3 regions of the Cytobacillus spongiae genome follow, and region 2 is predicted to be linked to each of the others. Evidence: a T-box and tRNA genes for the amino acid it is inferred to sense, from the RefSeq annotation. Region 2 holds a T-box; the other regions hold tRNA genes.
What was found. A T-box is a leader RNA that pairs with one kind of tRNA and senses whether it is charged. The one in region 2 lies ahead of thrS (threonine--tRNA ligase), so its partner is inferred to be a tRNA-Thr.

Region 1 (3,248 bases), 210 kb from region 2:
AATTTAATAGTGATTTACTTATTTTAAAAATGTTCGTAAAATGTGTCAAACCTTCGTTCCGATTTCAGAATGATTATTCAAGAAGCTTATTCGGTCGTGCTCTACCGACTGAGCCAAATATAATAATACATTACTTATTTCGTGAAAATGGCGGTCCGGACGGGACTCGAACCCGCGACCTCCTGCGTGACAGGCAGGCATTCTAACCAACTGAACTACCGGACCAAATTGCGGGGACAGGATTTGAACCTGCGACCTTCGGGTTATGAGCCCGACGAGCTACCGGACTGCTCCACCCCGCGATAATAATATTTAGATAAATAAGTGGCGGAGGAAGAGGGATTCGAACCCCCGCGCGGTTTAACCCGCCTGTCGGTTTTCAAGACCGATCCCTTCAGCCGGACTTGGGTATTCCTCCGCAGTATAAAATTGAGATGGTGGACCTTGTAGGACTCGAACCTACGACCGGACGGTTATGAGCCGTCTGCTCTAACCAGCTGAGCTAAAGGTCCAAGACTTCATGGTAGCGGCGGAGGGAATCGAACCCACGACCTCACGGGTATGAACCGTACGCTCTAGCCAGCTGAGCTACGCCGCCATGATAAATCAAAGTATAATTGGTGGAGCCTAGCGGGATCGAACCGCTGACCTCCTGCGTGCAAGGCAGGCGCTCTCCCAGCTGAGCTAAGGCCCCAATCTTTTTTAGAAAATGGTCGGGAAGACAGGATTCGAACCTGCGACCCCTTGGTCCCAAACCAAGTGCTCTACCAAGCTGAGCTACTTCCCGAAATGGCGCGCCCGAGAGGAGTCGAACCCCTAACCTTTTGATCCGTAGTCAAACGCTCTATCCAATTGAGCTACGGGCGCAATATTTATAAAATGGTGCCGAGGACCGGAATCGAACCGGTACGGTAGTCACCTACCGCAGGATTTTAAGTCCTGTGCGTCTGCCAGTTCCGCCACCCCGGCACTACCTTTGGAGCGGAAGACGGGATTCGAACCCGCGACCCCCACCTTGGCAAGGTGGTGTTCTACCACTGAACTACTTCCGCATATATAATTGGTGCGGGTGAAGGGAGTCGAACCCCCACGCCTTGCGGCGCCAGATCCTAAGTCTGGTGCGTCTGCCAATTCCGCCACACCCGCATGATATAAATGGTGAGCCATGAAGGACTCGAACCTTCGACCCTCTGATTAAAAGTCAGATGCTCTACCGACTGAGCTAATGGCTCATATTAGTATATAAAATGGTGCCGGCGAGAGGACTTGAACCCCCAACCTACTGATTACAAGTCAGTTGCTCTACCAATTGAGCTACACCGGCATAAAGAATATGGTGGAGGATGACGGGATCGAACCGCCGACCCCCTGCTTGTAAGGCAGGTGCTCTCCCAGCTGAGCTAATCCTCCATTATATACGCTTGGCGACGTCCTACTCTCACAAGGGGACAGCCCCTAACTACCATCGGCGCTGAGAAGCTTAACTTCCGTGTTCGGCATGGGAACGGGTGTGACCTTCTCGCTATCGTCACCAAACTTTTCTTAAAGACATATATTATTATAATATGTTTTAAGTATTTTTCAAGAGAAATTTTATATTTATTCCCTCAAAACTAGATAATGTATAGAAGAAGAAAGAATATCGGTAATGCCATTTTCATAACTAGTCCAGCTACGGCTCCTACCTTCTATCGAAGTTGTACAGTCGCCTTCGCTTTCTTATTTGGTTAAGTCCTCGATCGATTAGTATCAGTCAGCTCCACATGTCACCATGCTTCCACCTCTGACCTATCAACCTGATCATCTTTCAGGGATCTTACTAGCTTGCGCTATGGGAAATCTCATCTTGAGGGGGGCTTCATGCTTAGATGCTTTCAGCACTTATCCCTTCCGCACATAGCTACCCAGCGATGCCTTTGGCAAGACAACTGGTACACCAGCGGTGCGTCCATCCCGGTCCTCTCGTACTAAGGACAGCTCCTCTCAAATTTCCTACGCCCACGACGGATAGGGACCGAACTGTCTCACGACGTTCTGAACCCAGCTCGCGTACCGCTTTAATGGGCGAACAGCCCAACCCTTGGGACCGACTACAGCCCCAGGATGCGATGAGCCGACATCGAGGTGCCAAACCTCCCCGTCGATGTGGACTCTTGGGGGAGATAAGCCTGTTATCCCCGGGGTAGCTTTTATCCGTTGAGCGATGGCCCTTCCATGCGGAACCACCGGATCACTAAGCCCGACTTTCGTCCCTGCTCGACTTGTAGGTCTCGCAGTCAAGCTCCCTTGTGCCTTTACACTCTACGAATGATTTCCAACCATTCTGAGGGAACCTTTGGGCGCCTCCGTTACTCTTTAGGAGGCGACCGCCCCAGTCAAACTGCCCACCTGACACTGTCTCCCGCCCCGATCAGGGGCGTGGGTTAGAATTTCAATACAGCCAGGGTAGTATCCCACCAATGCCTCCACCGAAGCTGGCGCTCCGGCTTCCAAGGCTCCTACCTATCCTGTACAAGCTGTACCAAAATTCAATATCAGGCTACAGTAAAGCTCCACGGGGTCTTTCCGTCCTGTCGCGGGTAACCTGCATCTTCACAGGTACTATAATTTCACCGAGTCTCTCGTTGAGACAGTGCCCAGATCGTTACGCCTTTCGTGCGGGTCGGAACTTACCCGACAAGGAATTTCGCTACCTTAGGACCGTTATAGTTACGGCCGCCGTTTACTGGGGCTTCGATTCAGAGCTTCGCTTACGCTAACCCCTCCTCTTAACCTTCCAGCACCGGGCAGGCGTCAGCCCCTATACTTCGCCTTGCGGCTTTGCAGAGACCTGTGTTTTTGCTAAACAGTCGCCTGGGCCTATTCACTGCGGCTTTTCAGGGCTATTCACCCTAAAAAGCACCCCTTCTCCCGAAGTTACGGGGTCATTTTGCCGAGTTCCTTAACGAGAGTTCTCTCGCTCACCTTAGGATTCTCTCCTCGCCTACCTGTGTCGGTTTGCGGTACGGGCACCTTTTTCCTCGCTAGAGGCTTTTCTTGGCAGTGTGGAATCAGGAACTTCGGTACTTTATTTCCCTCGCCATCACAGCTCCGCCTTATGGTAACGGGATTTGCCTCGTTACCGGCCTAACTGCTTGGACGCGCATATCCAACAGCGCGCTTACCCTATCCTCCTGCGTCCCCCCATTGCTCAAACGGAAAAGAGGTGGTACAGGAATATCAACCTGTTGTCCATCGCCTACGCTTTT
Region 2 (3,248 bases):
ATGATCATCTATGTACCAGAGCTACTCCGTGAGATGAAGAGTTCAATTGCAGATTCCACTCTTAATACGAAAATCGAAACAATCAAAAAAGTACCAGTAATCATGTTTGATGATATCGGGGCAGAAACGATGTCCAGTTGGTCAAGGGATGAAGTTCTTGGCCCAATCCTCCAATTCAGAATGCTCGAAAATCTACCTACTTTCTTTAGCTCCAATTTTGACTATCAAGAGTTAGAGCACCATTTGACCTATAGCCAGCGCGGTGAAGAAGAAAAGATGAAGGCAAGAAGAATTATGGAGAGAATCAAATATTTAACTACTCCGATTAAAGTAGACGGACCAAACAGACGAATGATGTAGGACGAGGGGACTGAATGAAAGATGTCAGTCTCTTTTTATTGCTTAGTGCGTAAGGTAATAAACCATACTTAAGCTGTTATAAAAAAGTGAGATGTATTTTCTTTAAGACCTGCTTCTATTTTGGCCAAGTTCCCCATATACATGAATGAGAGATTTCTATATAAGGGGGGATTTGGTTGATCAAGATCATCTTCCAAAATAAAGATGATGCAAAAAAGCTTCATCAACATCTTCATAACGAGTTGGGTTCATCCAATCATTTAAACAACACTCTTCTAATTGAAGATCAACATATAGTGAGCATTCAACTAGATCGAAGCAATACGGAGAATTTAGAAAGCTATAAATCTGCCTTTTACGATTTCATTTTTTATACGAAACAGGATGATTGGTTTTTAGACCTATTGGAAAACCAGTATTTTTTCCGAGAAGAAGAGGAACAAAGACAAATCCTTGACATCATTCATTCGATTTTAGAAGGCCAAAGGGAAGAGCTAATGGTATTTATTAATGAATTTGAAAGAGAACACCATTTAAAGCAGGCAATTGATCAAATATTTGAGGATCAGAACACTTTTTCGTTTGATTCCTTTGTTAAATTTCGATTACGTCCGTTTATGGAGCGATTAGAGAAATATGTGGAAATCTCCATTGATGAATATAAAATGGAACAGGAATACCAGATGTTCATAGAAACATTACGGCAATTTTTATTTAACAGACAGGCAAAGCTTCAACACCTTCATTTAATGATTGATGATGGAATTACGTTTTTTGATGCTCAATATTATGAAATGAAACGAGCAGAATTGATGCGAATGATTGATCGCAAACTGCTTGTAAACCACCCTGTTTATGTGGATTCTTTAACGATAGCTCCTTTATTATCAATAGCTCCTCAAATTATTTATCTCTACAGCGATGATGAGGATCAACCGCTCGTACGGACGATTCACAATATTTTTGAAGAACGAGTGATCTTACTGCCAGTTAGTCAATTTTATGAGGAGAAAAGGCAATTTCCGTTTACCGCTGATGAAAAAATGTAGCATGTCCTCTTGATTTTCAGAAAATAACATTTTATAATAACGTACATACTAAAGTTGAAAATCAATGAACAAGTGATGATGAGGACAACAGTATCTTTTTTACGGTTTGAAGAGAGGGAAGACTAGGCTGAAAGCTTCCTAACACGAAATGGATACTTACCACCTTGTAGCTTCAACCAGGAAATGAGTAATCAAGTATTGGTTGACGGTAGCAGCCGTTATCTGCTTCTAAAGCCGAGTTGGTTAAAGAATGTCGATTCGGGAATTTAGGGTGGAACCACGTGTATATGTATATTAACTCGTCCCTTTCTATAGGGACGAGTTTTTTTTATTTTCATTGCTATATTATAGCTTGAATTAAAAATGTTGAGGAGGAAGAAAAATGTCAGACATGATTAAAGTTGTTTTTCCAGATGGTTCGTTAAAGGAGTTTGCTAAAGGAACAACAACAGAAGAAATTGCCGCTTCTATTAGTCCTGGACTAAAGAAAAAAGCAATAGCTGGTAAATTTAACGGTCAAATGTATGACCTTCGCCGTCCAATCGTAGAAGATGGATCGATAGAAATCATTACTCAAGATGGCCAAGATGCATTGGAAGTTTTGCGTCATAGCTCTGCCCATTTAATGGCACAAGCTATTAAACGTCTATACAAAAATGTCAAACTAGGTGTAGGGCCAGTCATTGAAGGCGGATTTTATTATGATATCGATATAGAAGAATCCTTATCTCCAGAAGACCTGCCAGTTATTGAGAAAGAAATGAAGAAAATTATTAACGAAAATTTAGAAATTGTACGAAAAGAAGTTAGCCGCGAAGAAGCGATTCAACTCTTTAAAGAAATGGGAGATGAATACAAGCTTGAGTTAATCGAGGCAATTCCAAATGATGAAGCTGTGACACTTTATGAGCAAGGTGAATTTGTTGATCTTTGCCGTGGTGTTCATGTTCCATCAACTGGAAAGCTGAAAGAGTTCAAGCTTCTAAGCATTGCTGGAGCTTACTGGCGTGGAGATAGTGACAATAAAATGCTACAACGTATTTACGGAACAGCTTTCTTTAAAAAGGAAGACTTGCAAGAGCATTTACGTCTTCTAGAAGAAGCTAAAGAGCGTGACCACCGTAAAATTGGAAAAGAATTAAACCTATTTATGAATTCTTTAAAAGTCGGTCAAGGATTGCCAATGTGGCTTCCTAAGGGAGCGACTATTCGCCGAATTATTGAACGTTACATTGTTGATAAAGAGGAACGTCTAGGTTATCAACATGTCTATACACCTGTTATGGGAAGTGTGGATCTTTACAAAACTTCAGGGCACTGGGATCATTACCAAGAAAACATGTTCCCAGTCATGGACATGGATAATGAGCAGCTAGTACTTCGTCCAATGAACTGTCCGCATCATATGATGGTTTATAAGAATGGTATTCACAGCTATCGTGAATTACCAATTCGTATTGCGGAGCTAGGAACCATGCATCGCTATGAAATGTCAGGGGCTTTATCAGGCTTACAACGAGTACGTGGAATGACATTGAATGATGCTCATTTATTCGTTCGACCTGACCAAATTAAAGAAGAATTCAAGCGAGTCGTTCGTCTCGTTTTAGAAGTATATAAAGACTTTGATCTAAATGATTATTCTTTCCGCCTCTCCTACCGTGATCCACAAGATACAGAGAAGTATTTTGATGATGATGATATGTGGGAAAAAGCACAAGGGATGTTAAAAGAAGCAATGGATGAACTTGAGTTAGATTACTTTGAAGCAGAGGGAGAAGCAGCATTCTATGGTCCGAAGCTGGACGTTCAAGTGAAAACAGCTCTTGGCAAAGAAGA
Region 3 (3,248 bases), 1.9 Mb from region 2:
CCATCGACCTCACGCTTATCAGGCGTGCGCTCTAACCAGCTGAGCTATAGGCCCCTAATTGGAGCGGGTGATGGGAATCGAACCCACGACATCAGCTTGGAAGGCTGAGGTTTTACCATTAAACTACACCCGCATATTAATTAAATGGAGGCGGCAACCGGATTTGAACCGGTGGTGAAGGTTTTGCAGACCTCTGCCTTACCACTTGGCTATGCCGCCCTTTTGGCTGGGCTAGCAGGATTCGAACCTACGCATGACGGAGTCAAAGTCCGTTGCCTTACCGCTTGGCTATAGCCCACTATTTATAATCACATATTAAATTATTTAATAATAATGGGGCGACTGATGGGAATCGAACCCACGAGTGTCGGAGCCACAATCCGATGCGTTAACCACTTCGCCACAGCCGCCATGATAAATACTTTGTTTGATTGGCAGGGGCAGTAGGAATCGAACCCACACCGGAGGTTTTGGAGACCTCTGTTCTACCGTTAAACTATGCCCCTATGTAAATGGTGGAGGGGGACGGATTCGAACCGCCGAACCCGAAGGAGCGGATTTACAGTCCGCCGCGTTTAGCCACTTCGCTACCCCTCCATAATGAAAGGTGGCTCAGGACGGAATCGAACCGCCGACACAAGGATTTTCAGTCCTTTGCTCTACCGACTGAGCTACTGAGCCAAATAATATTTTAACATACTTATTTCGTAAAATGAGTCAAAGTCAAACCTTCGTCCCGATTTCAGAATGATTATTCATGAAGCCATTCAATCGGTACGCTGTTGATTATTCAAGAAGCTTATTCATTCGTGCTCTACCGACTGAGCTACTGAGCAAATATAATAATGTATTACTTGTTTCGTAAAAATGGCGGTCCGGACGGGACTCGAACCCGCGACCTCCTGCGTGACAGGCAGGCATTCTAACCAACTGAACTACCGGACCAAATTGCGGGGACAGGATTTGAACCTGCGACCTTCGGGTTATGAGCCCGACGAGCTACCGGACTGCTCCACCCCGCGATAATATAATAGTAATAAAAAATATGGAGGAGGAAGAGGGATTCGAACCCCCGCGCGGTTTAACCCGCCTGTCGGTTTTCAAGACCGATCCCTTCAGCCGAACTTGGGTATTCCTCCGTTTAATTATAATATGAAGTTAATAGCGGCGGAGGGAATCGAACCCACGACCTCACGGGTATGAACCGTACGCTCTAGCCAGCTGAGCTACGCCGCCATGATGAATCAAATTATAATTGGTGGAGCCTAGCGGGATCGAACCGCTGACCTCCTGCGTGCAAGGCAGGCGCTCTCCCAGCTGAGCTAAGGCCCCAATGAATTTATAAGAAGTGGTCGGGAAGACAGGATTCGAACCTGCGACCCCTTGGTCCCAAACCAAGTGCTCTACCAAGCTGAGCTACTTCCCGTAATGGCGCGCCCGAGAGGAGTCGAACCCCTAACCTTTTGATCCGTAGTCAAACGCTCTATCCAATTGAGCTACGGGCGCTTTTTATAAAATGATGCCGAGGACCGGAATCGAACCGGTACGGTAGTCACCTACCGCAGGATTTTAAGTCCTGTGCGTCTGCCAGTTCCGCCACCCCGGCACTATCTTTGGAGCGGAAGACGGGATTCGAACCCGCGACCCCCACCTTGGCAAGGTGGTGTTCTACCACTGAACTACTTCCGCATATATAAATAATGCGGGTGAAGGGAGTCGAACCCCCACGCCTTGCGGCGCCAGATCCTAAGTCTGGTGCGTCTGCCAATTCCGCCACACCCGCATATTCTAAATGGTGAGCCATGAAGGACTCGAACCTTCGACCCTCTGATTAAAAGTCAGATGCTCTACCGACTGAGCTAATGGCTCATTCAAAAAATGGTGCCGGCGAGAGGACTTGAACCCCCAACCTACTGATTACAAGTCAGTTGCTCTACCAATTGAGCTACACCGGCATAAAACATATGGTGGAGGATGACGGGATCGAACCGCCGACCCCCTGCTTGTAAGGCAGGTGCTCTCCCAGCTGAGCTAATCCTCCATATTAAAATGGTGACCCGTACGGGATTCGAACCCGTGTTACCGCCGTGAAAGGGCGGTGTCTTAACCGCTTGACCAACGGGCCAATTTAGTAAGTCTAGCAATGTCCTACTCTCACAAGGGGACAGCCCCTAACTACCATCGGCGCTGAGAAACTTAACTTCCGTGTTCGGCATGGGAACGGGTGTGACCTTCTCGCAATAATTACTAGACTTTAAATTAGCGACAAAAATTATATTAACAAAACAATAATATTTTGTCAAGAGGTTCATTCCCTCAAAACTAGATAATGTATAGAAGAAGAAAGAATAACGGTAATGCCATTTTCATAACTAATCCAGCTCCGGCTCCTACCTTCTATCGAAGTTGTACAGTCGCCTTCGCTTTCTTATTTGGTTAAGTCCTCGATCGATTAGTATCAGTCAGCTCCACATGTCACCATGCTTCCACCTCTGACCTATCAACCTGATCATCTTTCAGGGATCTTACTAGCTTGCGCTATGGGAAATCTCATCTTGAGGGGGGCTTCATGCTTAGATGCTTTCAGCACTTATCCCTTCCGCACATAGCTACCCAGCGATGCCTTTGGCAAGACAACTGGTACACCAGCGGTGCGTCCATCCCGGTCCTCTCGTACTAAGGACAGCTCCTCTCAAATTTCCTACGCCCACGACGGATAGGGACCGAACTGTCTCACGACGTTCTGAACCCAGCTCGCGTACCGCTTTAATGGGCGAACAGCCCAACCCTTGGGACCGACTACAGCCCCAGGATGCGATGAGCCGACATCGAGGTGCCAAACCTCCCCGTCGATGTGGACTCTTGGGGGAGATAAGCCTGTTATCCCCGGGGTAGCTTTTATCCGTTGAGCGATGGCCCTTCCATGCGGAACCACCGGATCACTAAGCCCGACTTTCGTCCCTGCTCGACTTGTAGGTCTCGCAGTCAAGCTCCCTTGTGCCTTTACACTCTACGAATGATTTCCAACCATTCTGAGGGAACCTTTGGGCGCCTCCGTTACTCTTTAGGAGGCGACCGCCCCAGTCAAACTGCCCACCTGACACTGTCTCCCGCCCCGATCAGGGGCGTGGGTTAGAATTTCAATACAGCCAGGGTAGTATCCCACCAATGCCTCCACCGAAGCTGGCGCTCCGGCTTCCAAGGCTCCTACCTATCCTGTACAAGCTGTACCAAAATTCAATATCAGG

Region 1: it encodes a tRNA-Thr, which carries the amino acid that the T-box ahead of thrS (threonine--tRNA ligase) is inferred to sense. The anticodon was not compared.
Region 3: it encodes a tRNA-Thr, which carries the amino acid that the T-box ahead of thrS (threonine--tRNA ligase) is inferred to sense. The anticodon was not compared.

The regions. Positions count from the first base shown of each region.
Region 1 is NZ_CP089997.1:3,364,760-3,368,007, forward strand. It holds tRNA gene LS684_RS16965 (tRNA-Asp) at 149-225, opposite strand; tRNA gene LS684_RS16970 (tRNA-Met) at 229-302, opposite strand; tRNA gene LS684_RS16975 (tRNA-Ser) at 326-418, opposite strand; tRNA gene LS684_RS16980 (tRNA-Ile) at 436-512, opposite strand; tRNA gene LS684_RS16985 (tRNA-Met) at 522-598, opposite strand; tRNA gene LS684_RS16990 (tRNA-Ala) at 619-694, opposite strand; tRNA gene LS684_RS16995 (tRNA-Pro) at 711-787, opposite strand; tRNA gene LS684_RS17000 (tRNA-Arg) at 791-867, opposite strand; tRNA gene LS684_RS17005 (tRNA-Leu) at 881-969, opposite strand; tRNA gene LS684_RS17010 (tRNA-Gly) at 978-1,052, opposite strand; tRNA gene LS684_RS17015 (tRNA-Leu) at 1,062-1,146, opposite strand; tRNA gene LS684_RS17020 (tRNA-Lys) at 1,157-1,232, opposite strand; tRNA gene LS684_RS17025 (tRNA-Thr) at 1,249-1,324, opposite strand; tRNA gene LS684_RS17030 (tRNA-Val) at 1,335-1,410, opposite strand; rRNA gene rrf (5S ribosomal RNA) at 1,420-1,536, opposite strand; rRNA gene LS684_RS17040 (23S ribosomal RNA) at 1,724-3,248, opposite strand, start outside.
Region 2 is NZ_CP089997.1:3,151,388-3,154,635, reverse strand. It holds gene dnaI (primosomal protein DnaI) at 1-360, shown strand, start outside; gene ytxC (putative sporulation protein YtxC) at 537-1,409, shown strand; T-box leader at 1,476-1,719, shown strand; gene thrS (threonine--tRNA ligase) at 1,792-3,248, shown strand, end outside.
Region 3 is NZ_CP089997.1:952,164-955,411, reverse strand. It holds tRNA gene LS684_RS05075 (tRNA-Ile) at 1-54, opposite strand, end outside; tRNA gene LS684_RS05070 (tRNA-Gly) at 60-133, opposite strand; tRNA gene LS684_RS05065 (tRNA-Cys) at 146-219, opposite strand; tRNA gene LS684_RS05060 (tRNA-Gln) at 224-298, opposite strand; tRNA gene LS684_RS05055 (tRNA-His) at 335-410, opposite strand; tRNA gene LS684_RS05050 (tRNA-Trp) at 433-506, opposite strand; tRNA gene LS684_RS05045 (tRNA-Tyr) at 514-597, opposite strand; tRNA gene LS684_RS05040 (tRNA-Phe) at 609-681, opposite strand; tRNA gene LS684_RS05035 (tRNA-Asp) at 869-945, opposite strand; tRNA gene LS684_RS05030 (tRNA-Met) at 949-1,022, opposite strand; tRNA gene LS684_RS05025 (tRNA-Ser) at 1,047-1,139, opposite strand; tRNA gene LS684_RS05020 (tRNA-Met) at 1,163-1,236, opposite strand; tRNA gene LS684_RS05015 (tRNA-Ala) at 1,257-1,332, opposite strand; tRNA gene LS684_RS05010 (tRNA-Pro) at 1,350-1,426, opposite strand; tRNA gene LS684_RS05005 (tRNA-Arg) at 1,430-1,506, opposite strand; tRNA gene LS684_RS05000 (tRNA-Leu) at 1,521-1,606, opposite strand; tRNA gene LS684_RS04995 (tRNA-Gly) at 1,615-1,689, opposite strand; tRNA gene LS684_RS04990 (tRNA-Leu) at 1,702-1,783, opposite strand; tRNA gene LS684_RS04985 (tRNA-Lys) at 1,794-1,869, opposite strand; tRNA gene LS684_RS04980 (tRNA-Thr) at 1,880-1,955, opposite strand; tRNA gene LS684_RS04975 (tRNA-Val) at 1,966-2,041, opposite strand; tRNA gene LS684_RS04970 (tRNA-Glu) at 2,051-2,125, opposite strand; rRNA gene rrf (5S ribosomal RNA) at 2,136-2,252, opposite strand; rRNA gene LS684_RS04960 (23S ribosomal RNA) at 2,433-3,248, opposite strand, start outside.